3 regions of the Cellulosimicrobium sp. 4261 genome follow, and region 1 is predicted to be linked to each of the others. Evidence: predicted binding sites of a transcription regulator. Region 1 holds the regulator's gene; each other region holds the start of a gene.

The links. Region 1 encodes Rex, which represses fermentation and respiration genes when NADH is low (regulators of the CRP and FNR family bind a similar motif). Its sites were predicted from a motif close to CTTGTGAANNNNTTCACAAG; they were not measured.
Region 2: a site for Rex is predicted at 3,300-3,319, ahead of pflB (formate C-acetyltransferase). Genes of this name have one in related genera too.
Region 3: a site for Rex is predicted at 1,944-1,963, ahead of mqo (malate dehydrogenase (quinone)). Genes of this name have one in related genera too.

The regions. Positions count from the first base shown of each region.
Region 1 is NZ_JBEPOQ010000003.1:73-4,682, forward strand. It holds gene ABIE39_RS04580 (HAD-IB family hydrolase) at 80-952, opposite strand; gene ABIE39_RS04585 (glutaredoxin family protein) at 1,002-1,292, shown strand; gene ABIE39_RS04590 (redox-sensing transcriptional repressor Rex) at 1,351-2,025, shown strand; gene ABIE39_RS04595 (YceI family protein) at 2,144-2,695, opposite strand; gene ABIE39_RS04600 (MarR family transcriptional regulator) at 2,863-3,393, shown strand; gene ABIE39_RS04605 (histidine phosphatase family protein) at 3,486-4,157, shown strand; gene ABIE39_RS04610 (TlpA disulfide reductase family protein) at 4,369-4,610, shown strand, end outside.
Region 2 is NZ_JBEPOQ010000002.1:433,317-437,926, forward strand. It holds gene pflA (pyruvate formate-lyase-activating protein) at 1-704, opposite strand, end outside; gene pflB (formate C-acetyltransferase) at 735-3,050, opposite strand; gene ABIE39_RS04310 (carboxylate-amine ligase) at 3,429-4,526, shown strand.
Region 3 is NZ_JBEPOQ010000005.1:171,163-175,772, forward strand. It holds gene ABIE39_RS08805 (hypothetical protein) at 1-285, shown strand, start outside; gene mqo (malate dehydrogenase (quinone)) at 409-1,929, opposite strand; gene ABIE39_RS08815 (maleylpyruvate isomerase family mycothiol-dependent enzyme) at 2,167-3,048, opposite strand; gene ABIE39_RS08820 (pyridoxal 5'-phosphate synthase) at 3,039-3,713, opposite strand; gene ABIE39_RS08825 (TetR family transcriptional regulator) at 3,710-4,282, opposite strand; gene ABIE39_RS08830 (MFS transporter) at 4,401-4,610, shown strand, end outside.

The DNA of each region.
Region 1 (4,610 bases):
CCCCGGGGCCCCCCCCCGCCCCCCCCCGGGGCCCGGGCCCCCCCGCGTCTCCGGCGGTCGCCGTCCCCCGCAGGCCGGGTCAGAGGCGCGCGATGCGCCGGTCGACGGCGCGGCGCACGGAGCGCAGGACGAGCGCGGCGGCCCAGGCGGCGCCGGCCCAGCTCGCGGTGCGGACGCTGCTGCGGGCGACGCGGCGGCGGCGCCCGCGGAACTCGCGGATGGGCCAGCCGACGTCCTGCGCGTGGCGGCGCAGGCGCGCGTCGGGGTTGATGGGGCACGGGTGCCCCACGGCCTCCATCATCGTCACGTCGTTGAGCGAGTCGCCGTACGCGTACGACGCCTCGAGGTCGATGCCCTCGCGCTCGGCGAGCGCCCGCACCCCGGCGGCCTTGGCGCGGCCGTGCATCATGTCGCCGACGAGCCGTCCCGTGTAGAAGCCGTCCTCGTGCTCCGCGACGGTGCCGAGCGCGCCCGTCGTGCCGAGCCGACGCGCGATGAGCTCGCCGATCTCGACGGGGGTCGCGGAGACGAGCCACACCTGGTGCCCGGCGGCGAGGTGCTCGTCGAGCAGACGGCGCGTGCCGGGGTAGATGCGCAGCGACAGGACGGTGTCGTAGACCTCCTCGCCGATCGCGGTGACCTCCGCGACGGAGCGCCCGGCGATGAGGTCCAGGGCGCGCGAGCGGATGCGGTCGATCTGCCGCTTGTTCTCGCCGAACACGAGGTACCGGGCCTGGTGCGCCGCGAACCGCACGATGTCGAGCGTCGAGAAGAACTCGCGCTGGTACAGGGCGCGCGCGAGGTGGAACGACGACGCGCCGCGGATGATCGTGTTGTCGACGTCGAAGAACGCGGCGGTCCGGTGCGGCGGCCCGGGGGCGCGCGCGGGGGCCTCCTCGGGGAGCGTCGGCCGGGAGGTCGGGTCGGGGCCCGGGCCGGGAGACGTCGCCATGCCTCCACTCTAGGCGGTCGGGCTGCCGGGGCCTCGTACCCTGGGAGGCGTGAGCACCTCCGACGCCCCCGCCCCGGTCCTGCTGTTCGGCCGCGCGGGCTGCCACCTGTGCGACGACGCGCGGGCGGTCGTCGAGGCGGTGTGCCGCGAGGCCGGCGTCGCGTGGGCGGAGGTCGACGTCGACGCGCCGGGCGCGGACCCGGCGCTGCGCGAGCAGTACGGCGAGTACGTGCCGGTCGTCACGGTCGGCGGCGTGCAGCAGGGCTTCTGGCGCGTGGACGCGCGTCGGCTGGCGCGCGCGGTGGCCCGGATTTCGGTGCCGCGCACGGACCTGGGATGATTCCTCCCGGTGGAGCGTGACCGTCGACGAGGACGGTCCCATGGACGACGGAGTGACGGTGGCTGAGCAGGTAGTCGGTGAGGTGACGGCGCCGGGGATCCCGAGCGCGACGGTGGCGCGGCTCCCGTCCTACCTGCGTGCGCTGCGCGACCTCGTGGCGCGGGGCGTCGGGACGACGTCGTCGGTCGAGCTCGCGGAGCTGTCCGGCGTGGGCCCGGCGCAGCTGCGCAAGGACCTGTCCTTCCTCGGCTCGTTCGGCACGCGCGGCGTGGGCTACGACGTCGACTCGCTGGCGCAGTACATCACCGAGGCGCTGGGCCTGGTCGACGAGCACCGGATCGCGATCGTCGGGATCGGCAACCTGGGGCACGCCCTCGCGAACTACTCGGGCTACGAGCAGCGCGGCTTCCACGTCGCGGCGCTGCTCGACGCGTCGCCGGACGTCGTCGGGACGCGGGCCGCGGGCCTCGTCGTCGAGCACGTCGACGCGCTCGAGGAGGTCGTGGAGCGCGAGAAGGTGTCGATCGTCGTCCTCGCGACGCCTGCGGCGCACGCCCAGGCGGTCGCGGACCGCGTGGTCGCGGCCGGGGTGCGCGAGATCCTCAACTTCGCGCCGCGCGCGCTCCAGGTCCCGGCGGACGTCGACGTGCGCGGCGTGGACGTCGGCAGCGAGCTGCAGATCCTCGCGTTCCACTCGCAGGCCCGCGCGCTCGCGGCGTCGCAGGAGCGCTGAGCGGGCCCGGCGCCCGGACCCGGGGGGACGAAGGGCCGCGTGCTCTGCACGCGGCCCCTCGGGGCGGCACCCCTGCCGGTGGGCGCCGGTCTCGCCCGGGACGTGCCCGGGAGGACGGTCAGGCCTGCTTGATGGCCGAGACGTCGAGCGCGATCTTGATCTTGTCGCCGACGAGCACGCCGCCGGTCTCGAGCGCGGCGTTCCAGGTGAGGCCGAACTCCTTGCGCGAGATCTCGGTGGTCGCCTCGAACCCGGCGCGCGGGTTGCCGAACGGGTCGGTCGCGGTGCCCGCGAACTCGGTCTCGAGCTCGACCGGCTTGGTGACGCCGTTGATGGTCAGGTCGCCCGCCACGACGTAGTCGTCGCCGTCGCCCGTGATGCGCGTCGACGTGAACGTCCACGTCGGCTTGTTCTCGGCGTCCCAGAAGTCGGCGCTGCGCAGGTGGTTGTCGCGGTTCTCGTCGCCCGTGCTCACGGACGCGGCGTCGAGCTGGGCGGTCACGGACGTCGACTCGAGGTCGTCGCCCACGGTGATCGTGCCGTCGGTGATCGCGAGGGTGCCGCGGACCTTGGAGATCCCGGCGTGGCGGACGGTGAACGACGCCTGCGAGTGCGACGCGTCGAGGGCGTAGGTACCGGTGGTGAGGCCGGCGGGCAGCGACGAGGCCATGGGTGCTCCTGTGGTGGTCGGGGTCCTGGCGGACCCAAGTGGTTGAAGGTTCAACTTCGGACGAGCGTATCAACAGCACCCCTCGATCCGTCTATTCCCGGTGGGGTGGAACAATGTTCCGCGACGCCCCGCACCGCCCCCAGCCCCTCCCGCACCGCCGAGGACCCATGACCAGCAACGACGTCGACATCCCGACGGCGAGGAACGTCCGCACCGCGGCAGTCGCCCCGACCGGCGAGCCGCGCTGGCTCGACACCGAGCAGCAGCGGCTGTGGCGCGCCTACCTCGACGGGACCGTGCGCTTCATCGAGGCCCTGGGTCGTGACCACGAGGAGCGGTCCGACGTGTCCCTCAACGAGTACGAGCTGCTCGTGCGCCTCTCGGAGAGCCCCGACCACACGCTGCGCATGTCGGCGCTCGCGGACGGTCTCGCCCGCTCGCGCAGCCGCGTGACGCACACCGTCGCGCGCATGGAGGCGCGCGGCCTGGTCCGGCGCTCCGCGAGCTCGGGCGACCGCCGCGGCGTGAACTGCGCGATGACGAGCGAGGGCTACCGCGTGCTCGTCGCGTCGGCGCCCGCGCACGTCGCGGCCGTGCGCCGTTACCTGGTCGACGTGCTCACGCCGGAGCAGTTCCGCGCGCTGGGCGAGGCGATGGCCGCCGTCGCCGAGGCGTGCAAGGCCGACCGCGACACCTGACCGGCCCGTCCCGGCGCGTCCCCGCCCGTCCCGTCCCGCGACGTCGGCCCGCGATGGCGTGCGCTCGCCCCGAGTGCGGGACACTGGTGGGCATGGTCTCCACCATCGTCCACCTCTTGCGCCACGGCGAGGTCCACAACCCCGACGGCGTCCTCTACGGCCGGATCCCCGGCTACCACCTCTCCGAGCGCGGGCACGAGATGGCTCGCCGCGTCGCCGCGCACCTCGCCGGCGAGCCCGGGCCCGACGGCACGTCGCGCCCGCGCGCCGACCTCACGGTCGTCGTGGCGTCGCCGCTGCAGCGCGCGCAGGAGACCGCGACGCCAGCCGCCGAGGCGTTCGGGCTCGAGCTCGGCACGGACGAGCGGCTCATCGAGGCCGCGAACCACTTCGAGGGCAAGACCTTCGGCGTCGGCGACGGCTCGCTGCGGCACCCGCAGCACTGGCCCTACCTGTGGAACCCGTTCCGCCCGTCGTGGGGCGAGCCGTACGTGGAGCAGGTCGCGCGCATGCGGGCCGCCGTCACCGACGCGCGGGACAAGGCGGCCGGGCACGAGGCGCTGCTCGTCAGCCACCAGCTCCCGGTGTGGCTCACGCGCCTGAGCTTCGAGAACCGCCGGCTCTGGCACGACCCGCGCAAGCGCGAGTGCTCGCTCGCGTCGCTCACGTCCCTGCACTTCGAGGACGACCGCCTGGTCGGCCTGCACTACACCGAGCCGGTCGCGGACCTCCTCCCGGGCGCGGCGACCGTCTCGGGGGCGTGACGTCGGTCATGTCCAGCGCTGTCGCCATGGTCGCCACGCCCGAACTGCGCGGTTCGGGCGTGGCGGAGGTCACGTCTCTCAGGTCCCGTTCAGGAAGCGCGGGCAGGGTGCGTCCCGTGATGCCGTCGTGACCGCCGACTCGCGCGCGCGCGCCGCGCGCCCCCTCTCCGTCGAGGCGCGGGCTGCTGCCGTGCCGTCGCGTCGCCGACCCGTGCGCCGGGCGCTGACGGGCGCCGTCGTGCTCGCCGCGACCCTCGGCCTCGCGGCGTGCGCCGCCCAGGACTCCGGCGCGACGACCGACGTCGTGGGCCAGGGCTTCGTCTCGGGCGACGGGTCGGTCCGCACGTGGGACGCCGACGAGCGCGGCGATGTCGTCGCGCTCACGGGCACGGACTACGAGGGCGAGCAGGTCGACACGAGCGCGTGGCTCGGGGACGTCGTCGTGCTCAACAC
Region 2 (4,610 bases), on a different contig from region 1:
CGCTCGGCGACCCGCCGCCCGAACCGCAGGGTCGGCTCGAGGTCGCGGCTCGTGACCTTCTTGTAGGTCTCCGGGTCGCCGGACTTCACGTCGAGCAGCACGAGGTCCGTGTCGTCGAGCATCGCGTCGGTCGCGTTCGCCCCGAGGAAGCCCGACGTGTCGAGCGCGGTGTGCACGCCCATCGCCTTCGCGCCGCGCAGGACGCGCGCCGCGAACGCGGGCTGCATGAGCACCTCACCGCCCGAGAGCGTGAGCCCCCCGTGCGTCGCCCGGAACACGGGCAGGTAGCGCCGGACGCGCCCGAGCAGCTCGTCCGCCGTGACGGGCCTGCCGTCCTTCATGGCGAACGTGTCGGGGTTGTGGCAGTACAGGCACCGCAGCGGGCACCCGTTGAGGAAGACCGTGAGCCGGGTCCCCGGTCCGTCCACGGCGGTGACGAGCTCCCAGGAGTGGACCGAGCCGAGCTCGCCCGCGTGCATCGCCGCGAGCTTGTCGGCCCGGTCCACGTCCGCGACCGTCAACCCGTCCAGACCCGCGCCCGCCCGGCGTGCGTGGCCCACGGGCGTGCCCGACGCCGCGGGCTCGGCCGCGGAGGTCGGGGCGCCCGGGACGTCGAGGCGCGTGGCGTCGTCGGGCAGGGTGCTCCCGGGGACGCCGCACCCGCGCTGCGGGCGGACGGCGGGGCCGGGAAGGGTGACGGTCATGGCTGGCTCCTCAGGGCTCGTCAGGGCTCGTCAGAGCGCGCCGTGGAAGGTGCGCGAGAGCACGTCCAGCTGCTGCTCGCGCGTGAGGCGGACGAAGTTCACCGCGTACCCGGACACGCGGATCGTCAGCTGCGGGTAGTTCTCCGGGTGGTCCATGGCGTCCAGGAGCGTCTCGCGGTTCAGCACGTTGACGTTCATGTGGTAACCCTCGGACCCGATGTAGGCGTCCAGGAGGCCGGCGAGGTTGGTGACCTGCTCCTCCTTGGTACGCCCGAGGCCGCTCGGCACGACCGTGTTGGTCAGCGAGATGCCGTCCTGCGCCTCGTCGTACGGCAGCTTGGCCACCGAGAGCGCCGAGGCGAGCATGCCGTGCGTGTCGCGCCCGTTCATCGGGTTGGCACCCGGGGCGAACGGCTCGCCGGCCCGGCGGCCGTCGGGCGTGTTGCCCGTCGCCTTGCCGTACACGACGTTCGACGTGATCGTCAGCACCGACTGCGTGGGCACCGCGTCACGGTACGTCGGGTGCGTGCGCACCTTCGCCATGAACCGCTCGACGAGGTCGACGGCGATCGCGTCGGCCCGGTCGTCGTCGTTGCCGAACGTCGGGTACTCGCCCTCGGTCACGTAGTCGACGACGAGGCCGCGCTCGTCGCGGACGACGGAGACCTTCGCGTGCTTGATCGCCGACAGCGAGTCCGCCGCGACGGACAGGCCCGCGATGCCGCACGCCATGGTCCGCAGCACGTCCTTGTCGTGCAGCGCCATCTCGATGCGCTCGTACGCGTACTTGTCGTGCGACCAGTGGATGCAGTTGAGCGCCTCGACGTACGTCTCGGCCAGCCAGTCCATCGTCGCGTCGAACTTCGCCATGACGTCGTCGAAGTCGAGAACGTCGCCCTCGACGGGCGCCGCCACGGGCGAGACCTGCTTGCCCGAGATCTCGTCGCGCCCACCGTTGATCGCGTAGAGCAGCGTCTTGGCGAGGTTCACGCGCGCACCGAAGAACTGCATCTGCTTGCCGACCCGCATCGGGGACACGCAGCACGCGATCGCCGCGTCGTCGCCCCAGTGCTGGCGGATGAGCTCGTCCGACTCGTACTGCACGGCCGAGGTGTCGATCGAGACCTGCGCGCAGTAGTCCTTGAAGCCCTGCGGCAGCTCCGGGCTCCAGAAGACCGTCATGTTCGGCTCGGGGGCCGGGCCGAGGTTGTAGAGCGTCTGGAGGAACCGGAACGAGTTCTTCGTGACGAGCGGGCGCCCGTCCTCGCCCATGCCGCCGATCGTCTCGGTGACCCACGTCGGGTCGCCGGAGAACAGCGCGTCGTACTCGGGCGTGCGCAGGAACCGCACGATGCGCAGCTTGATGACGAAGTCGTCGATGATCTCCTGCGCCTCGGACTCCGTGATGCGGCCGGCCTCGAGGTCGCGGTCGATGAACACGTCGAGGAACGTCGACGTGCGGCCGAGCGACATCGCGGCGCCGTTCTGCTCCTTCACCGCGGCGAGGTAGGCGAAGTAGAGCCACTGCACGGCCTCGCGGGCCGACGTCGCGGGCCCGGAGATGTCGTAGCCGTACGAGGCCGCCATCTCCTTGAGCTCGCCCAGGGCGCGGATCTGCTCCGCGTGCTCCTCGCGCTCGCGCACGACCTTCTCGCTGAAGGGCTGCGTGTCGAGCCCGAGCTTGTCGAGCTTCTTCGCGGCGATCAGCGCGTCCACGCCGTAGAGCGCGACGCGGCGGTAGTCGCCGATGATCCGGCCGCGGCCGTAGGCGTCGGGCAGGCCCGTGATGATGTGCGAGCTGCGGGCCGCGCGCACGTTCGGCGGGTAGACGTCGAACACGCCCTGGTTGTGCGTCTTGCGGTACTCGGTGAAGACCTTCCGCAGGGTCTCGTCGACCTCGTAGCCGTAGGTCTCCAGCGCGCCCTCGACCATGCGCCAGCCGCCGTTCGGCATGATCGCGCGCTTGAGCGGGGCGTCGGTCTGGAGACCGACGATCACCTCGTGCGCCTTGTCGATGTAGCCCGGCGCGTGCGCCGTGATCCCGGCGGGCGTGTGGGTGTCCACGTCGTAGATCCCCATCTCCCGCTCCTCCGGGAACATGGCGGACAGCGTGCTCCAGATGCCCGTCGTGCGCTCCGTGGGGCCGGCGAGGAACGACGCGTCGCCCGTGTACGGGCGGTAGTTGCGCTGGATGAAGTCGCGCACGTCGACCGTGTCGCGCCACGGGCCGTCGGTGAAGCCCTCCCACGCGGGGACGTGCGCGGTGTCGTGCTGCGGGTCGACGGTGCCCGCCTCCGCCGCGCGGCCGCCGCTCGTCGTGCCAGGTGCCTCGGAAACGCTGGTCATTAGGACCTCCCTCGTGCCTGACGCGCGGGTCCGCGCGCCGGCCGGACCCGCCGGCCTCGCGAGGACCCGGGTGGGGTCCTCGGCCGAGGTTCCGACGGGCTCCTTCGCCACCTCCAGGCTAGGTTCCCGGGGCCCGCGACGGAGGCGTTCGGGACCGCTCGGGGACCTAGGTCCCGAGGCGGGCGGGACCTGCCAGGAACGGCGGGATCCTGCGGGTCCCGGGCTCTTCGACATCCCCGCCGGGGAGGTCTTGTGATGACCTTCACAAGACCTCCGGCCCTGCCGCCAGGGACCGCGCACCGCGGTCGTGACGCACGACACGGGCGCCCGTCACACGCTCGCCGGACGTGCCACGCGCATCCGTGTGAGACTGCCCGGGTGAAACGCACCGTAGGGGTCGAGGAAGAGTTCCTGCTCGTCGGCGACGACGGGCAGCCCGTCGCCCGCGCGGCCGAGGCCCTCGAGGCCTCCGGCAGCGACGACAAGGGCGGGGGCACCGGCTCGCTGGAGTCGGAGTTCATGGAGGAGCAGCTCGAGACGGCGACGCACCCGCGCCGCGAGATCGACGAGCTCGCGACCGAGATCCGCGACGGCCGGCGCCGTGCCCAGGAGGCCGCGGACCGCGTCGGGGCCCGGGTCGCCGCGCTCTCGACGTCTCCCCTGCCGTTCGAGGGCACGACCGTGTCGCGCCTGCGCTACCTCGAGGCACGCGCCGCGTTCGGCCTCACCGCGCGCGAGCAGCTGACGAGCGGCTGCCACGTGCACGTCGCCGTCGCGGACGACACCGAGGGCGTCGCCGTGCTCGACCGGATCGGGCCGTGGCTCGCGACGCTCCTCGCGCTGAGCACGAACTCGCCCTTCTGGCAGGGCCAGGACAGCGGGTACGCGAGCTTCCGGTCGCAGGTCTGGTCGCGCTGGCCCACCTCGGGCCCGACGCGCGCGTTCGGCTCGCCCGAGGCGTACCGCGCGGCGGTCGACGGCCTCGTGGCGACCGGCACGATCCTCGACGAGAACATGGTCTACTTCGACGCCCGCCTGTCGTCGCGCTACCCCACGGTCGAGATCCGCGTCGCGGACGTGTGCCTCGACCCGGACACCGCGACGCTGCTCGCGGCGCTCGCCCGCGGCCTCGTCGAGACGGCGGCCCGCGAGTCCGCCGACGGCACGCCCGCGCCCGAGCTGCGGCCCGAGATCCTGCGCACCGCGTCCTGGCGCGCCGGCCGCTCGGGCCTCGAGGAGGACCTCGTCTCGCCCCTCACGTGGCGCCCGGCCCCCGCGCACGACGTCGTCGGCCAGCTCGTCGCGCACGTGCGCGACGCGCTCGTCGACGCCGGCGACCTGGACGCGGTGACCGAGCTGCTCGGCCGCCTGTGGTCCGGGGGCAACGGCGCCGCCCGGCAGCGCGCGTGGCACGCGGCGTCCGGCGGCGACCTGCGCGCCGTCGTCGAGCACGCGGTCGAGGTCACCCACTCCTGACCGACGCGACGGCCCGCGGCGCAGGTGCGCCGCGGGCCGTCCGCGTGTCCGGGGCCGCGCGCCCGGGAGCCGGGAGCGCGGCGG
Region 3 (4,610 bases), on a different contig from region 1:
TGGGACGCTCGCGGGGACCGGTCGGTGCACGGCGAACGCTGGGACCGCGACGCGCAGCGGCTCGACGCCGACCTGCGCGCCGCCGCGTCGCGCCCGGTCGAGCCGGGGGCCGTCGTCGACCCGCACGAGGTCGCGGCCGAGGTCGTGCTGCGGCGCGTCGTGCCGAACCCCGCCGTGCGCGACGGCGTGCGCGCCGCTCCTGCCGTGCCGGGCGGGCGTCCCGGGGCGAACGCGCCCGCCGCGCCGCGGCGGCCGGGGACCCGGGGAACGCCGCTCGCGCGCTGAGTCCCCGCGTGCGCAGCGGCGCGGCCACGCGCCGCTCGATCGCGTGCGGCGTCTCCGGACGCACGAACGGCCCGGACCTCGTGGAGGTCCGGGCCGTTCGTGGGGGAGAGGGTAGCGCTCTGGTCAGGCGCGCGAGCCGACCGCGTCGACGTCCGCGTCGCCTGTGAGCTGGTCCAGGCCCTCGAGCTCGTGCGCCTCCCACGGGGCGTGGCCGAGGCTCGGGATCATCGTCGCGAGCTCGGGGCGCCACTTGGTGAAGCGGGCGGGGAAGCAGCGCTCGAGCAGGTCGATCATCGCGGGGACGGCCGTCGAGGCGCCCGGCGAGGCGCCGAGCAGGCCGGCGATCGAGCCGTCGGCCGCCGCGATGACCTCGGTGCCGAACTCGAGGACGCCCTTGCCGTCCTTGTCCTTCTTGATCACCTGGACGCGCTGGCCCGCCGTGATCGTCTCCCAGTGCTTGGGGTGCGCCGTCGGCATGAAGCCCTGGAGCGCGGTGAACTTGGTCTCCGGGCTCGCGAGGAGCTGGCCGACCAGGTACTGGGTGAGGTCGAGGTTCTTCAGGCCCGCGCCGACCATCGAGCCGAGGTTGTGCAGGCGCAGCGACGTGAACAGCCCGAGGTACTTGCCCTTCTTGAGGTACTTGGGGCTGAACCCGGCGTAGGGGCCGAACATGAGGTACGTCTTGCCGTCGACGACGCGCGTGTCCAGGTGCGGGACCGACATGGGCGGCGAACCGACGTCGGCTTTGCCGTAGACCTTCGCCTGGTGCTGGGCGACGAGCGCCGGGTCGTCCGTGCGGAGGAACTCGCCGCTGATCGGGAAGCCGCCGTAGCCCTTCGCCTCGGGGATGCCGGCCGCCTGGAGGAGCGGCAGCGCGCCGCCGCCGGCGCCGACGAACACGAACCGGGCCTCGACCGTCGAGCGGCGCTTCGGGGCGTTCCACGAGCGGTCCTTGACCGTCAGGCGCCAGCGGCCGTCCTTCGTCTTCTTGAGGTTCTTCACCTCGTGCTCGAGGTAGAGCTGCGTGCCCTCCGAGACGAGGTAGTCGACGAGCTGCTCGGTGAGGGCGCCGAAGTCGACGTCCGTCCCGCTCGTCGCGCGCGTCGCCGCGACCGGCTCGTCACCGTCGCGCTCGGCGACCAGGAGCGGGGCCCACTCGGCGATGACCGCCGGGTCGTCCGTGAACTCGAGCTCGCTGAACAGCGGGTGGCGGCGCAGGGTCTCGAAGCGGCGACGCAGGTAGTCGACGTTCTCCGCGCCGCGCACGAACGTCATGTGCGGGGTGCGGGAGATGAAGCTCGCGGGCTGCGGCAGGGCGCCCGTCGTGAGCAGGTGGTGCCAGAACTCGCGCGACACCTCGAACTGCTCGTTGATCTTCACCGCCTTGGTGATGTCGATCGAGCCGTCCGGCTTCTCCGGCGTGTAGTTCAGCTCGCACAGGGCGGCATGACCCGTCCCGGCGTTGTTCCACGGGTTCGACGACTCCTGCGCCACGGCGTCCAGGCGCTCGTAGATGCGCACCGTCCAGGTGGGCTCCAAGACCTTCAGGAGTGCCCCGAGCGTGGCGCTCATGATGCCACCGCCGATGAGGGCTACGTCGATCTGGTCTGCGCTGCTTGCGGGGTTGCTCGCTCGACTCGACACATGTCGATCCTACGCTTGTGAAAGAGTGCACTAACTGTGCGGTGCGTCACGGGCGTGCGTCACACTTTCGCGGGACCTCGGTCCCGACCCGGGCAGGTCGGACGTCTCGTACCGCGCGATCCGCCGCGTCCGCCCAGGTAGAGCCCTGGTCCCGCGAGGTAGATCCCTGGTCCCGCGAGGTAGAGCCGCGGTTCCCTCGGTGAGTCGACTACGGCTCTACCTCGGTGCACTGAGGCTCTACCTCGCGGGGGCGGGGGTGTCCTGCTGCGGGGAGTACGGGGAGGGCCAGGGGCCGATCTCGGGGAGGCGCACGGGCTCGCCCGCGAGGCGGGCGGTGGGCTCGGTGGTGGGAGCCCGGCCGGCGAGCCAGGCGGCGACGTCGGTGAGGCTGCCGTGGACGACGACGGCGCTCCGGCCGGGCGCGGGCGCCGCCCCGGACACGGCCCCGGGCCCGGGTTCGGCAGCCATGCGGAGGCCGTCCGGTCCCCCACGGAGGCCGCCCGGTCCCACACGGAGACCGCCGGGGCCCACGACGAGCTCTCCCGGTTCTCCGGCGAGCTCGACCACGACGTCGTCCGCGAGCCGCACCCCGAGGAAGTCGAGCAGGTGGAGACCGAGCGCGGGAGGCCACGTGTCGAGCCCGACGCCCGCGTCGAGGTCGACGGCGTGGATCCGCACCTCGCGCCACCAGGCCACGAGCGCGTCCGTGACCGTGCCGTCGCGGTAGGTCACCGGCGCGGCCCACCCGGCAGACCCGGCGGCGGGCCACGCGGCGTCGAGGCGGTCCGCCAGCGCGTCGAGCGCCGCGACGTGCTGCGCGCCCGAGCGCAGTGCGCCCGCCCGGATGCCGTCCTCACGCCCGGCCGCGCCGCCGTCGTACACCTCGACGAGCTCACCGTCGGCGGCGCGCTCGGCCTGCCGTGCCATGGCCTCGCCGATGGCGGTGACGTGCGCGAGCACGTGGCTGCGCGACCACCCGGGCAGGGCCGACGGCGCGTCGAGCCCGGCGGCGTCGAGCCCGCGCGCCGCGTCGGTCACCGCGTCGAGAGCGGCGCGCGCGTCGCTCCGGACCTCCTCGACGTCGGGCGGGGTGAGGGCGGGGGTGTCGGTCAGGGCCACAGCAGCTCCTTCGTCCAGGTGGTCGGCGCGCCGGACGCCGCGGTGTAGCGCAGGCGGGTCTGGCCCGCGCCCGACGACGCCCAGAACTCCACGCTCGTCGCTTCGAGCGCGTAGGCGGTCCACGCGTCGAGGACGAGCCCGGGCTGCGCCCGCACGCGGTCGAGGGCGGCGTCCCACGCCTCGCGGTACGTGGCGCGGGACGGGAGCGGGGTGCTCTGCGACCCCGCCAGGGCGGTCGCGCGGGAGAAGTCGGACCGGTCCCGGAAGTCCGCGGCGGACGTCTCGGCGTCCAGGGGCACGACGGGTCCGCGCACGCGGACCTGTCGCCCGTGCTCGCGCCAGAGGAACGTCAGCGCGGCGTTCGGGTTCTGCGCGAGCGCGACGCCCTTGGGGGAGTCGGCGCGCGTGGCGAAGACCCACCCGTCGCCGTCGACGTCCTTGAGGATCAGGGTCCGGGCGTCCACCCGGCCGCTCGCGTCGGCGGTCGAGAGCGTGGCGGCGTGCGGCGCGGGCAGCCCGGCGTCGATCGCGTCGTCGAGCCAGCGGACGAAGAGTGCGCCCGGCTCGTCGGGTGCGGCGTCGACGTCGAGACCGGGGAGGTCGGGGCCGAAGACGGGCAGGGCCCGCAGGCGTTCGCGCAGGGACGGGCGGTCGGCGTCGGTCATGCGTCCTCCGGGGTGGTCGGGAGCGGGTCGAGCAGGGCGGCGAAGCCCCGCGCGGCGGCGGACATCGCGCCCGGGTCGTCGAGGGCGCGCGCGAGGACGTACCCGCCCTGCACGACGGCGACGGCGGCGTGCGCGCGGTCGCGCGCCGCGTCGTCGGGCAGCCCGCCCTCGACGAGGACGGCGGCGGCCAGGTCGACGAGCCCGCGGAAGTAGGTGCGGACCTCTGCGGCGAGCGCGGGGTCGTCCATGACGGCCTGGTCGCTCACGAGGCGCCCGACCCTGCAGCCGGCGAGCGCGGGCCGCGGCCGTTCGAGATAGCGGACGAGACGCTCGACGGCGGAGCCCTCCGCGCCGAGGTCACGCCGCGCTGCGTCGAGGCCCGCGGTCGTCGTGGCGTGCACGGCCGCCGCGGCGAGGTCGTGCTTCGTGGGGAAGTGGTGGTAGAGGCTGCCCTGCCCGACGCCGCTCGCGGCGAGGACCTGACGCGGGCTCGTCGCGCCGACGCCCTGGGCCCAGAACAGCTCCTGCGCGGCGGCGACGAGGCGCGTCCGGGCGTCGGTCGACGTCATGCGAGCACCATACCTACCTCAAGGTATGGCGTCGAGCCGACGAGGCGTCCCACAGGCAGCACGGAGCCCGTGGTCCCTCGGTCGGGACGGCAGCGGGACCGAGTCGTACGGTGGGTCCGTGACGGTGCAGCAGCGGGTGCTGGTGGTCGCGGTCCTCGCGTCGTTCGTGTCGTTCCTGGACGGCTCGGTGGTCAACGTCGCGCTGCCCGCGATCTCCGCCGAGCTCACCACCGGGCCGGTCACGGGTCTCGCGCTGCAGCAGTGGGTCGTCGACGCCTACATGATCACGCTCGGCGCGCTCATCCTCCTGGCCGGGTCGCTCTCCGAC